One region of the Streptomyces sp. NBC_00316 genome, then DNA from elsewhere that is predicted to be linked to it. Evidence: riboswitches for the same ligand, from Rfam matches in the RefSeq annotation. Region 1 holds a riboswitch; each other region holds the start of a gene.
The links. Region 1 has a riboswitch for cyclic di-AMP ahead of OG878_RS21245 (M23 family metallopeptidase). Riboswitches for the same ligand answer to the same signal wherever they lie in the genome.
Positions count from the first base shown of each region.

Region 1 (3,201 bases):
ACGTCGTGCCGGTCATCGAGTTCTTCACCGTGCTCACGGTCTCGATCCTCGCCGTCGTCATCAACGGGGTGGTACGGCACAGCAATGAGCAGCTGGCCTCGGCGCGGTTCATCGCGGAGACCGCCATGCGGGCCGTGCTGCCGGCCCCCATGGACCGGATCGGGGGGCTCCGCGTCGCGGCGCGGTACGAGGCGGCCCAGGCGGACGAGTACGTCGGCGGCGACCTGTTCGCCGTGGCCGAGAGTCCGCACGGGGTGCGGCTCGTGGTCGGGGACGTGCGCGGCAAGGGGCTCCAGGCGGTCGAGGCGGTGGCCGTGATCATCGGTGCGTTCCGGGAGGCCGCCGAGCAGGAGGACTCGCTGGAGTGCGTGGCGCAGCGGCTGGAACGGGCGCTGGCGCGGGAGGGGGCGCGGCAGCGCGGTATCGATCCGGTCGAGGGGTTCGTGACCGCCGTGCTCGCCGAGATCCCGCCCGGCGCGGCCGAGGTGCGGATCGTCAACCGCGGCCACCCCGAGCCCATTCTGATCCACCCCGACGGCACACTGGACGTGCTGGTGCCGTCGGTGCCCGCGCTGCCGCTCGGCATGGACCTGGGGGTGTGGCCGGACCGGGCCGACGTATGGGGTCTGGCCGCCGGTGCGACGCTGCTCGCCTTCACGGACGGGCTCTCCGAGGCCCGAGACCCGCAAGGGGTCTTCTACGATCCGGCGGCCCGGCTGCGCGGCCGGATCTTTCCCGGGCCCGAGGAGCTGCTGTCCGCGCTCTCCGACGACGTGCGGCTGCACACCGGTGGCAAGTCCACCGACGACATGGCGCTGCTCGCTGTCGAGCGCCCCGCGGAGGGGCAGCCGGAGCGGCGGACGACGGTGAAGATCGTGGGACGTGATGCGCGTGCGAGCGAAGGAAATCCGAGCCGGTGAGAAGACTCGGCCGAGCCGGTGAGAGGGCTGTGCGGGCCGATGCCACTGTCCGTGACCGAAGGACGCCGCTCCGCATAACATTTGACGCAACGTCAGAAACCGGGTAATGACTGAGAGGCGATCAACTCGCCCGATTCCGCCCGATTGTGTCCCGTAAAGTCCAGGCCAAGGCCGTCAACGATCAGTGGGAACGGCTTGGAATCGGGCCCGTGTGTCTATTAACGTTCGATAACGCAGCGCGGTTGTCCCAGCCGTCGTCAGTGGCGGCACCGTGCGCGAGCGCCGAATTCCGCAAGGGAACCGGGGAACCACCTACATGGGGTGAATCGGACACCTGTGTCTCGTGAGAGGCAGAGGGATCCGTAGGAGACCTTCCTGCTCCGAACCCGTCAGCTAACCCGGTAGGCGAGAAGGAAGGAAAGGAGTGCGCCCCCGTGGCGTCCAACAAGCCTGCCCCCGAAGCCCCCTCCCGGTTCGGCTCCGACTTCGCGAGCGAGTACGGAAACGACCGGAGAACCGAATTCGGCGCCGAGTTCACCACTGACCTCGCGGCCGACGGCTTCGGTGAGAGTGACCGGTCCTGGGAGGAATGGAATCCCACCGAGGAGTCCGTCCGCCCCGTGCGCGGCAGGCATCGCGTCGCCAAGCAGCGCAACGGACTCGCCCGCAGCTCCACGGTGCTCGGAGTCGGCGTCATCGCGGCCGTCGGCGCGGGTGGCATGGCCACCGCGCAGAGCAAGCCGCCGGTCTCCATCTCCCTTCCCGACTCCCTCGCGGACAACCTCCCCGATGCCAAGTCCCTTCCCGGCGTAGGCAGTCTGTTCGCCGACGACTCCGTCGACCAGGCGAAGGCCGCAGACTCCGCGGCCCCGCTCACCAGCGCCGGCATCACCACCGCCGAGGCCGAGCAGGGCGCCACCGACGCCGGCGAGGCACTGCGCGCCCGCATCCTCCAGCAGGCCGAGCAGCAGCAGAACGCCGCCGACGCGGAGGCCAAGGCCGCCGAGGAGAAGGCCGCTGCCGAGAAGGCCGCCGCCGAGGCCAAGGCGAAGCAGGACGCCGCGGAGGCCAAGGCCGCCGCCGAGAAGAAGAAGGCGGAGGAAGCCGCGAAGGCGAAGGCCGAGGCCGAACGGATCGCCAAGCTCGCCGCCTCCTACACCATCCCCACCTCCTCGTACACGATCACCTCGACCTTCGGTGAAGCCGGTTCGATGTGGTCCTCCGGCTACCACACCGGCCTCGATTTCGCGGCGCCCACCGGCACCCCGATCAAGGCCGTCCACACCGGCACCATCAAGTCGGCGGGCTGGTCCGGCTCGTACGGCTACCGCACGGTCCTGGAGCTGGAGGACGGTACGGAGCTGTGGTTCTGCCACCAGTCGTCGATCGACGTCACCGTCGGCCAGAAGGTCACCACCGGTGACACCATCGGCCGCGTCGGCGCCACCGGCAATGTCACCGGGCCCCACCTCCACCTGGAGGTCCACACCCCGGCCGGGACCGGCATCGACCCGATGACCTGGCTGCGCGACAAGGGCCTCACCGTCTGAGCCCGCGCCGGTTCCCCGGCACCCGAACCCCGGCAGTCCTGACGCTCACCCCCCGACGTCAGGGCTGCCGGTCCGGTTTTCGCGGGTCCCGGCGCCTCGCCCTCGCGGGCGGGATGCCGGCTGTGTACATGCCCTCTGCATGGAATAGCGGGCGCGGTGGAATTCGTTGATCCACTATGACTTCTTTCCGTAAGCTCGGCTCTTCCGACCTTCAGGTCTTCCCGCTCGCCCTCGGTGGCAACGTCTTCGGCTGGACCGCCGACGAGGCGCAGTCGTTCGCCGTGCTCGACGCCTACGCCGCGGCGGGCGGCAACTTCATCGACACCGCCGACGCGTACTCCGCCTGGGTCCCGGGCAACGAGGGCGGCGAGTCGGAGACGATCATCGGCAAGTGGCTCGCCGCCCGCGGCAACCGCTCCGACGTCGTCGTCGCCACCAAGGTGGGCTCCCACCCCGCATACAAGGGACTCTCCGCCACGACCATCAAGGCCGCGGCCGAGGAATCGCTGCGCCGGCTCGGCACCGACCACATCGACCTCTACTACACGCACTTCGACGACGAGACCGTCCCGGTCGAGGAGATCATCACCGCCCTCGACCGGCTGGTGAAGGACGGCAAGGTGCGCGCCATCGCCGCTTCCAACATCAGCCCGGAGCGGCTCCAGGCCTCCCTGGACTTCTCGGAACGCGAGGGGCTCGCCCGGTACGTCGCGCTGCAGCCGCACTACAAC
Region 1 is NZ_CP108023.1:4,776,681-4,779,881, forward strand. It holds gene OG878_RS21240 (PP2C family protein-serine/threonine phosphatase) at 1-920, shown strand, start outside; cyclic di-AMP (ydaO/yuaA leader) riboswitch at 1,191-1,343, shown strand; gene OG878_RS21245 (M23 family metallopeptidase) at 1,355-2,470, shown strand; gene OG878_RS21250 (aldo/keto reductase) at 2,647-3,201, shown strand, end outside.

Region 2 (3,201 bases), 2.3 Mb from region 1:
GCCACCGCCCCGGCCAGCAGGTCGTCGCGGTCGAAATCTTCCTCGACGCCCCGCTGGACGCCGAGCCCGAAGGCCTCGACGGCGTTGCCACGATCATGGCGCGGGCCCTGTCAGAGGGGACCGACAAGCACTCCGCGGAGGAGTTCGCAGCCGAGCTGGAGCGCTGCGGCGCCACGCTCGACGCGCACGCCGACCACCCCGGAGTCCGGGTGTCCCTGGAGGTCCCGGCCTCCCGGCTGGCCAAGGCACTCGGCCTGGTGGCCGAGGCACTGCGGGCACCCGCGTTCGCCGACAGCGAGATCGAGCGGCTGGTGAACAACCGGCTCGACGAGATCCCGCACGAGCAGGCCAACCCGGCCCGCCGCGCCGCCAAGCAGCTCTCCAAGGAGCTCTTCCCGGCCACGGCCCGCATGTCGCGCCCCCGCCAGGGCACCGAGGAGACGGTGGAGCGGATCGACTCCGCGGCCGTCCGCGCCTTCTTCGAGGCCCATGTCCGGCCGTCCACCGCGACCGTCGTGGTCGTCGGTGACCTCACCGGCATCGACCTGGACGCGCTGCTCGCCGACACCGTGGGCGACTGGGCCGGAAACACCGCGGAGCCCCGCCCCGCCCCGCCGATCACCGCCGACGACACCGGCCGGGTGGTCATCGTCGACCGTCCGGGCGCCGTGCAGACGCAGCTGCTGATCGGCCGGATCGGCGCCGACCGGCACGACAGCGTCTGGCCGGCCCAGGTCCTCGGCACGTACTGCCTGGGCGGCACGCTCACCTCCCGGCTGGACCGGGTGCTGCGCGAGGAGAAGGGCTACACCTACGGCGTGCGGGCTTTCGCGCAGGTCCTGCGGTCGTCGGCGCCCGGCTCCGCCTCCGGGGCGACGGGCGCCGCGATGCTCGCCATCAGCGGTTCGGTGGACACGGAGTCCACCGGACCGGCGCTGGACGACCTGTGGACGGTCCTGCGGACGCTGGCGGCCGAGGGCCTGACCGACGCCGAGCGCGAGACGGCGGTGCAGAACCTCGTGGGTGTCGCCCCGCTGAAGTTCGAGACGGCGGCCTCCGTGGCGGGCACGCTCGCCGACCAGCTCGAGCAGCACCTGCCGGACGACTACCAGGCGCAGCTGTACGCGCGCCTCGCGGAGACGGGAACGGTCGAGGCGACCGCGGCGGTGGTCAGCGCCTTCCCGGTGGACCGGCTGGTCACGATCCTCGTCGGCGACGCCTCGCAGATCGAGGAGCCGGTCCGGGCGCTGGGTATCGGAGAGGTGTCGGTCGTCACCGGCTGATCAGCCGAACGCTCCTGTACCGGGACGAATGCGGACCCCGGCGAGTCACTTCTCGCCGGGGTCTTCCCTTTTGTCTGATTTATCAGGTCGAGAGTCTGTATGTCCTGTGGTGTGCGCTACAAAACGGCCTGTCCGTTTGGTGAATGAAAGTGCCCCCGCTTAGCGTCGGCTCAGCTGTCCGTCACTCGAATGCTGCATCCGCGGCGCCGGGCAGCGATCGCCGAGTCCCCGTCAGGCGCGAGCCTGGGGAGCCGGGGACCCACGCAGTCCCTGGGGTGAATCGGATGCCTGCGGCCCTCTTGTGGGGCCGGGACCTCCGTAGGAGACCTTCCTGCTCCGAACCCGTCAGCTAACCCGGTAGGCGAGAAGGAAGGAAAGGATCAACCCTTCATGGCGTTCACCCGCCCCACCGGGAAGCATCGTGCCCCGAGCCGCCTGACGCGCAGGAGCGCGCAGGTCGCCGGCGTCGCGGCTCTGGCCACCACCGGCGTCATCGGTGGCCTGGCTTCCCCGGCCCTCGCCGCCGAGGCCAAGGTCCCCTCCGTCAGCGAGACCGGTCTGAACCAGATCATCGCCATCGAAGGCGCCCTCGCCGACCAGGTGGCCGCCCAGGCCGACGTGCAGCAGCACCTGGCCGATGCCGCCGCCAAGGCGAAGGCCGAAGCCGCGAAGGCCAAGGCCGCGGCCAAGGTCAAGGCCGAAGCAGTGGCCAAGGCCAAGGCCAAGGCCGACGCCCGTGTCAAGGCGGCCCGCGAGGCGAAGGCCCGCGCCGCCCGTTCTGCCGAGCGCACCCGTCTCGGCGCCTTCCAGCTCCCGGTCGCCGGTTCATACGTCACCACCGGCTACAAGTCCAGCGGTTCCCTCTGGTCCTCCGGCCGTCACTCGGGCATCGACTTCCACGCCGCCTCCGGCAGCTCCGTCGTCGCCGTCGGCGCCGGCACGGTCGTCGAGGCCGGCTGGGGTGGCGCGTACGGCAACAACATCGTGCTCCGGATGACGGACGGCACGTACACCCAGTACGGCCACCTCTCCTCGATCGGCGTCTCGGTCGGCCAGAGCGTCGGTGCGGGCCAGCGGATCGGCTTCTCCGGCTCGACCGGCAACTCCACCGGACCGCACCTTCACTTCGAGGCCCGGACCACGCCGTCGTACGGCTCCGACATGGACCCCGTCGCGTACCTGCGCGCCCACGGCGTCAACGTCTGACCGACGACACGTCCGCACTGTCCCGAAGGCCCCGGCTTCCCGCCGGGGCCTTCGGCGTATCCCGCCGTCCTCCTCGCGGGACGGACCTGCCGAACGAGCCCGGGCAGGCTCGTCGAACGAGCCGGGGCGGGCTTGTCGAACGGAGTCCGAACAAAAAGATATTCATGGATTTCGACCCGGCATCGGAAATGCAGCCGCATTGCAATAGAGTCACAGAACAGGCGTCGGCCGGCCGCGTTTCGCGGGGATTAAGGCGGAGGTTCGGACATGCGCATTCCGGCGCATTCGGTATGCACGGCGATCCGTGACGACATCGTCTCGGGTGTCTTCGAACGCGGCAGCAGACTCACCGAGGAGCTCCTCGCACGCCGTTACGGGGTCTCCCGTGTCCCGGTGCGGGAAGCGCTGCGGACCCTGGAGTCCGAGGGCTTCGTGGTCACCCGCCGGCATGCCGGTGCCTGTGTCGCCGAGCCCACCGCGCAGGAGGCCGCCGACCTGCTGGAGGTCCGGATGCTGCTGGAGCCGCTGGGTGCGGCCCGCGCCGCGCAGCGCCGCACCGAGGCGCACCTCAAAGTCCTCCGTGGCCTGGTCAGGCTCGGCCAGGAGCGGGCCCGGCGGGGCGAGGGGGAGGATCTGCGGTCGCTGGGCGGCTGGTTCCACGAGACGCTCGCGCAGGCCTCCCGCAGCCCCGGTCTCATCGCGCTGCTCACCC
Region 2 is NZ_CP108023.1:2,519,057-2,522,257, reverse strand. It holds gene OG878_RS11160 (M16 family metallopeptidase) at 1-1,283, shown strand, start outside; cyclic di-AMP (ydaO/yuaA leader) riboswitch at 1,492-1,661, shown strand; gene OG878_RS11155 (M23 family metallopeptidase) at 1,674-2,489, shown strand; gene OG878_RS11150 (GntR family transcriptional regulator) at 2,757-3,201, shown strand, end outside.
Region 2: another riboswitch for cyclic di-AMP. It lies ahead of OG878_RS11155 (M23 family metallopeptidase); the one in region 1 lies ahead of OG878_RS21245 (M23 family metallopeptidase).

Region 3 (3,201 bases), 2.8 Mb from region 1:
CGTACCCACCCATCGAGAAGGGCAGCAACTGCAGTTTTATATGCGGTAGTTGTGACACCCGGGCCAGATGGCGCAGCTGGTCCCGCATCACCCGGCGCCCACCGACCTCGCGCCGCAGCACCGCCTCGTCGAGCACCGCGGTCAGCCGCAGCGGCGGATCGGTCCGCAGCACGCCCTGCCGGGCGAGCCGTACCTCCACCAGCGAGTCCAGCTGACCGGCGGGCAGGTCGTCCAGTGACGCACGGGTCACCGCCCGTGCATAGTCGGCGGTCTGCAACAGCCCCGGCACCACGGAGGTTTCCAGCGTGCGGGCGGTCCTGGCCTGGGACTCCAGACTGATGAAGTCCCGGTACTGGGGCGGGATGAGACCCCTGTAGGCATGCCACCAGCCGGTGCCGCCACCGCCCGCAGAGCCTGCGAGCATCTTCAGGAGCGTCCGCAACTGCGGGTCGTTCACACCGTAGGCATCCAGCAGCCGGCTCACATCGGCCGGTTTCACACTGCTGACCCCGGTCTCGATGCGGCTCACCTTCGACTGGTGCCAGCCGAGCATCCGCGCCGCGTCCCGGCTGGTCAGTCCGGAGGCATGGCGCAGACCGCGCAGCTCCTCCCCGAGCTTGCGGCGGCGCACCGCTGGTCCATGCTGCATGGGCGGCCTCCCTCCCCCTCGTGCCGAGGGGCCAGTGTGCCGCCCATGTGCGGGCTTCCGAGGCAGAGTTCACCGCATCGAGCGACAGATATATGCATATCTTGGTGGATCCCCGTCGCGGAGGGCAGCATCAATGGCACTCTGGCGCGAAGCGCATCCCGGACCGACCGCGGGTCGGTCCGGGTGGGAAAGGGACGGCTCGCCATGGCAGACCATCAAGAAGCACGTGTCACTCTGCCGAGCGAGCCGCTTTCGGTCTCCTCGGCCCGGAGATACGTGGCCGGCGTGCTCACCGACTGGGGCCTGGCCGATGACAGCGAGGTGGCCGACAGCATCCGGCTCATCGTCTCGGAGCTCGCCACCAACGCCGTCCAGCACACCTTCGGCCAGTCGCCCACGTTCACGGTGGACCTCCGGCTGGAGCGGGAGGAGCAGCTGCGCCTAGGGGTGACGGACAGCCACCCGCGCTGGCCCCAGCGACTGCCCGCCGCCGTGCGGCAGGACAACGGGCGCGGCATGGTGATCATCCGCTGTCTGGCCAAGGAGTGCGGAGGACAGCTCACGGTCACACCGACCGCAGAAGGAGGCAAGACCGTCTGGATCGAGCTTCCCTGGACCGTCCCCGTCCAGACCTGACCGCCCGGCCCGGGCCCTCGCGTCGCGTCGTGAACGGACGAGGGCCGGGCCGGCGGCACAAGGGATCAGCGGACCCGTCCGTACCAGACGCTCCTGGTCCAGATCTTCTCCAGCCGCACCACGGCACCGGACTTCGGGGAGTGCCAGATCCGGCCTTTGCCGGCGTAGATCCCCACGTGGTAGACGAAGCGGCCGTAGTGGAAAAAGACCAGGTCGCCGCGTTGCCGATGCCAGGACGAGATGTGCCGGGTCTTGTTGTACTGCTGCTGGGCCGTGCGCGGGAGCCTCTTGCCCGCCTTCTTGAACGCGTACTGCGTCAGACCCGAACAGTCGAAGCGGTGCGGGCCGGTGCCCCCGTACCGGTAGGGCGACCCCCTCTTCGACGCGGCGATCTTGAGCGCCTTCGCCGAATGAGTCACGGCCTGGGCCTGGGCCTCGGCCACGGAGCCGGGGGCGATCATGGGGCCGCCGACGGCGGCGAGCGTCAGAACCGTGGCCGTACCGGCCCGGGTGAGCAGAGACGGGACATGAACCTGCGCACTCATGCGCAACCCTTCGTCAGCCGCCTGTGAAGGATGACCTGTCGGGTTCGGGCTGGCGAAGTTGCCCGGCCGCACGCGGCGGCTTCACCCCGAGGGTCGACCGGATTCCCGGCCGACCCGTTGTGCTCGGGTCCTCCACTCCTGCCGATCCACTCCTGTCGACCAGGCATCCGGGCGGCGGCAGGACTCGGCGTCCACCCGGACCGCCCCGCCGCGGTGGCGGGGGCTTGTCGTCCCAGGGATCTTGACTCACCGACTGCCGGATTTCCGAGGTGGAAAGGCGCTGTGTGAACCTCATGACGAATGACCCGTTCGGGTGGACAGAGCCGCTTCGGGGTCTCGCCCGGTCGCCCTGATCGGTCCTGTACCAGCGGCGGAACAAGAGATTCCGCTTGCCGCCCACATCGGGAACGCAAGTTGAGCTGTCCCCCGCGCGGGGGATCTCCTACGCCGAAAGAGCGAGGAATTCTGATCGGCACGCCGGGCGTGTCGCGGAAGGGAATTGATCAACTCGTCGGGGCAGGGGGCACGGTGACCCGTTCGGCACGCCGTTCCCCGTCCAACACGCGCAGCGCCCGGGCCAATGTGGCAGCGTGGAGCTGTGCTTCACCGCGCTCGTGCATCAACGCGAGTGCGTCCCGCAGGGCGCGCGCCCGCGAGGCGAGGGCCTGCGCCGCGCGCAGCGCGCGATAGGTGTCGCTGCCGTGAGCCGGGTTGATCCGGCCCAGCTGGTCGAGGACTTCGAGGTAACAGTCGATGAACTCGCCCTCGGCGCACGTCAGTGCGGGCAGCGGCGCGAACTCCGGTGGCTGCATGGGACGTTCACCTCGCACTGTTCGGCGGGAGGAACGGCTTACGGTTCTCCAGGACGTGGTCCACCAGGCCGTACGCCTTGGCGCCCGGCGCATCCAGGATGAGATCGCGGTCGATGTCGGCGGCGATCCGCTCGGTCTCGTGGCCGGTGTGGCGGGCCAGCAGACCGGTGAGCAGCCCGCGGATGCGGTCCAGTTCCCGCGCCTCGATCTCCAGATCGGACGGCTGGCCCTGCACCGGTTCGGGAAGTGCGGGTTGCTGGAGGACCATCCTGGCTCCGGGCAGGGCGTGCCGACGGCCGGGCGTGCCCGCGGCAAGCAGCAGGGCCGCACCGGCTCCGGCCTGGCCGAGGCAGAAGGTCTGCACCTCGCACGCGAGGTACTCCATCGTGTCGTAGATCGCCGTCGTGGCGCCGAACGAGCCGCCGGGGGAGTTGATGTAGAGGGAGACGGGACGGTCGGGCGCAGCGTGTTCCAGGTACATGAACTGCGCGATCAGGTCGTTCGCGGCGGTGTCGTCGACCGTGGTGCCGAGGAAGACGATGCGCTCGGCGAGCAGCTT
Region 3 is NZ_CP108023.1:7,537,680-7,540,880, forward strand. It holds gene OG878_RS33615 (helix-turn-helix domain-containing protein) at 1-649, opposite strand, end outside; gene OG878_RS33620 (ATP-binding protein) at 854-1,285, shown strand; gene OG878_RS33625 (C40 family peptidase) at 1,351-1,830, opposite strand; cyclic di-AMP (ydaO/yuaA leader) riboswitch at 1,834-2,006, opposite strand; gene OG878_RS33630 (hypothetical protein) at 2,334-2,642, opposite strand; gene OG878_RS33635 (ATP-dependent Clp protease proteolytic subunit) at 2,650-3,201, opposite strand, start outside.
Region 3: another riboswitch for cyclic di-AMP. It lies ahead of OG878_RS33625 (C40 family peptidase); the one in region 1 lies ahead of OG878_RS21245 (M23 family metallopeptidase).

Region 4 (3,201 bases), 3.4 Mb from region 1:
ACCGGGCAGTCGTAGCGGTCGGCGATGGAGCGCACATGGGCGGTGTACGTGGCGATCTTGCCGCGCAGATGACGCAGCACGGGAACGCCGCGGGTGTCGAAGCCGGTGGTGACCATGACAGTGCCGACGGACCGGGTCAGTTCGGCGACCGCGCGCTCGAAGCGCTCGGCCACGTCGTCGGGGTCGGTGCCGGGCCGGATGATGTCATTGCCGCCCGCGCAGAAGCTCACCAGATCGGGGGCGAGTTCCTTGGCGCGCGGTACCTGCTCCTCGACGATCTGGTCGAGGAGGCGTCCGCGTACGGCGAGATTGGCGTACCGGAAATTCCCGTGAGCCGGACCGGTGGATCCATCGGTTCCGCCGGTGTCCGTCGCCGCATCGGGGTCGGGGAGCTGGTCCGCGAGAAGTACCGCGAAGCGGTCCGCCCAGCCGACGAAGGTTCCGTCCGGACCCAGGTCACCGACTCCCTCGGTGAAGCTGTCGCCAATCGCTGCGTACGACCCGATCGCGCCATACCGGTTACTGACGCCACGTTGATTTTTTCTCGAATCGTCTGCCACAAGGGCACATCCTGCACCGCCGAATGTGACCTACGCGACCGTAATAAGGGGTTGACGGGAGGTGACATAGACCACCCGGTCAGATTTTGGTAAAGGGGGAATAAGTGAAGGGGCGGTGCACCGCCGCGCACCGCCCCTTCACCCAGCCGTTCGGATCAGGCCCGATCGGATCAGACGTAGATGCCGTGCGAGGCCAGGTAGGCGACCGGGTCGATGTCCGAGCCGTACGCGGGGCCGGTGCGGACCTCGAAGTGCAGGTGCGGGCCGGTGACGTTGCCGGTGGCACCCGACAGGCCGACCTGCTGGCCGACGGTCACGGTCTGGCCCGCCGAGACGGAGAGCGAGGACAGGTGGCCGTACTGCGAGTAGCGGCCGTCGGCGTGCTTGATGACGACCTGGTTGCCGTACGCGCCGCCCCAGCCGGCGGTGACGACGGTGCCGGAGGTGATCGCCTTCACGCTGGTGCCGGTGGCGACCGGGAAGTCGATGCCGGTGTGGCTGCCGCTGGACCAGTTGGCGCCGGACGCACGGTAGTTGGTGGTGTGCTTGCCGGGCACCGGGTGGACGTAGCCGGAGCTGTTGCTCTCGCCGGCGGCGGCCGCGGGCTTGGGGGCGGCCGCAGGCTTGACGGCCGGCGCGGGGGCGGTCGACGGGGCCGCGGCGGACGCCGTGCCGCCGAGGGTCAGCTTCATGCCGGGGACGATCAGGCTCGGGTTCTCACCGATGACCGTGCGGTTGTCCTGGAACAGCTTCTGCCAGCCGCCCTCGACCTTCTGGTCGGCGGCGATCTTCGCCAGGTAGTCGCCGGAGACGACGGAGTACGTCCGGGTCTCGGCCTGCTTCTTCACGACCGGGGCGGCCGGGGCGGCGTTCACCGTGGCGGCGGACTTCGCGGCGGCGGGCACGGCCTGCTCCGCGGCGTGGGCACCGGTGGCGCCGAGCAGCGGAAGGGCGATGACGGCCCCGCCGGCGCCGGCGGCGGCGACGCCACGAGCGATGGTGCTGGACTTCGGACGGCGGTGCTTACCCGATATGGGCATGAAGTATTTCCTCTCCGGCGCCTGCGAGGTGAGCTGTCGGGTTAGGGCTGGAGATGCCCGGTCGCAGGTCGTGCGACTTCACCCCGAGCCGGCCGGATTTCCCGATCGGCGGCTTACCTGGTTCCCCCGCTCCTGCCACGCGATGAGTGGGTGTGAATTCCGGACGGCGGCAGGATTTGGCGGTCCATCCGGATTGACGGTGACCGTAAACGAGCGAGGACGGGCATAACAAGCCTCCGGTTCCGCAACGGAATCGACGCCGGGAAATCGGCGCGGAATTCCGGTCACACTCCGTGGATCAGGGATCTTGGAATTCCGCGCGGCAGACGGATTACCCACCCGCCGCGCCGCCACACACCGTCACGGATATGATCCCGCTCACGAGTCGCCGATCATCTCCCGTTTAAATGGGGCATGTTCCGCTAAATGCACCAATACGGACATGTCATGAACATTCTCCGCGGCGGAGTCTCAGCACCCGCGCGTCCAGGTCCCCCCGCAGCCCCGTGCGGAGCCCCTGATGAAGGAGCACGGAGCCGTGGTGGACCACCCCGGTGTCCACGCAGGTGTACGTCGCCGCGGCGTCGAGTCCGCGCAGCCGCAGGGCCGGTGGGCGCTCCCCGTACCTCTGCGCCTCCAGCCACATGAGCACCACCGTCTCGTCACCGTGCGTGTACTGCACCGCACTGAGACCGCCGCGCGGCGCACGCAGCCGGTACAGCGCCCCGTGCTGCACCACCGGGCGGATCTCCTTGTAGAGGTCCACCCAGCTCCGGGCCTCGGCCAGCTCCTCGTCGCTCCACTCGGTGAGATCCCCGCCGACTCCGAGCACCCCGACCATCGCGCTCACGAAACGGAAGCGCAGCGAGCTGACCCGGTTGTTGAGCTGGACGTTCGGGCTGTCGGTGACCCAGGCGGCCATCACCCGCGCCGGATGGATCTGCCCGAAGCCCTCCTGGATGGCGAGCCGGTCGAGCGGGTCGGTGTTGTCGGAGGTCCACACCTGGTCGGTACGGGCGAGGATCCCCAGGTCGATCCGGCCGCCGCCGCCCGAACAGGACTCGAAGGCGACACCGGGGTGGGCGGCCCGCAATCGGTCGATCAACGCGTACAACGCATCCACATGTGCGGTCCAGAGCCTTTGCGGATACTCCTCGCCCGGCCAGCCCGCATCGGAGAAACAGCGGTTGAAGTCCCATTTCACATAGTCGACCGGGGCACTGGAGAGCAGCGTGTCGAGCTGTTCCCACAGATAGGCCTGCACATCGCTCCGGGCGAGATTGAGCACCAGCTGATGACGGAACTCCGTCCGGGTCCGCCCGGGGAAGTGCTGCACCCAATCGGGGTGCGCGCGATACAGATCACTGTCGGCGTTGACCATTTCCGGTTCGACCCAGATACCGAACTGCATGCCGAGCGCGTGCACTTCGTCGGCGAGGGGCTTCAGCCCACCGGGGAACCGTTCGGGGTTCGGGGTCCAGTCCCCGAGTCCGGCCCGGTCGCTGGTGCGCCGCCCGAACCACGCGTCGTCCACCACGAACAGTTCGACGCCCATGGCCGCTGCACGGACTGCGAGGGCGCGCTGCTGGTCCTCCGCGATG
Region 4 is NZ_CP108023.1:1,374,925-1,378,125, forward strand. It holds gene OG878_RS06200 (SGNH/GDSL hydrolase family protein) at 1-560, opposite strand, end outside; gene OG878_RS06205 (M23 family metallopeptidase) at 731-1,600, opposite strand; cyclic di-AMP (ydaO/yuaA leader) riboswitch at 1,604-1,763, opposite strand; gene OG878_RS06210 (alpha-galactosidase) at 2,046-3,201, opposite strand, start outside.
Region 4: another riboswitch for cyclic di-AMP. It lies ahead of OG878_RS06205 (M23 family metallopeptidase); the one in region 1 lies ahead of OG878_RS21245 (M23 family metallopeptidase).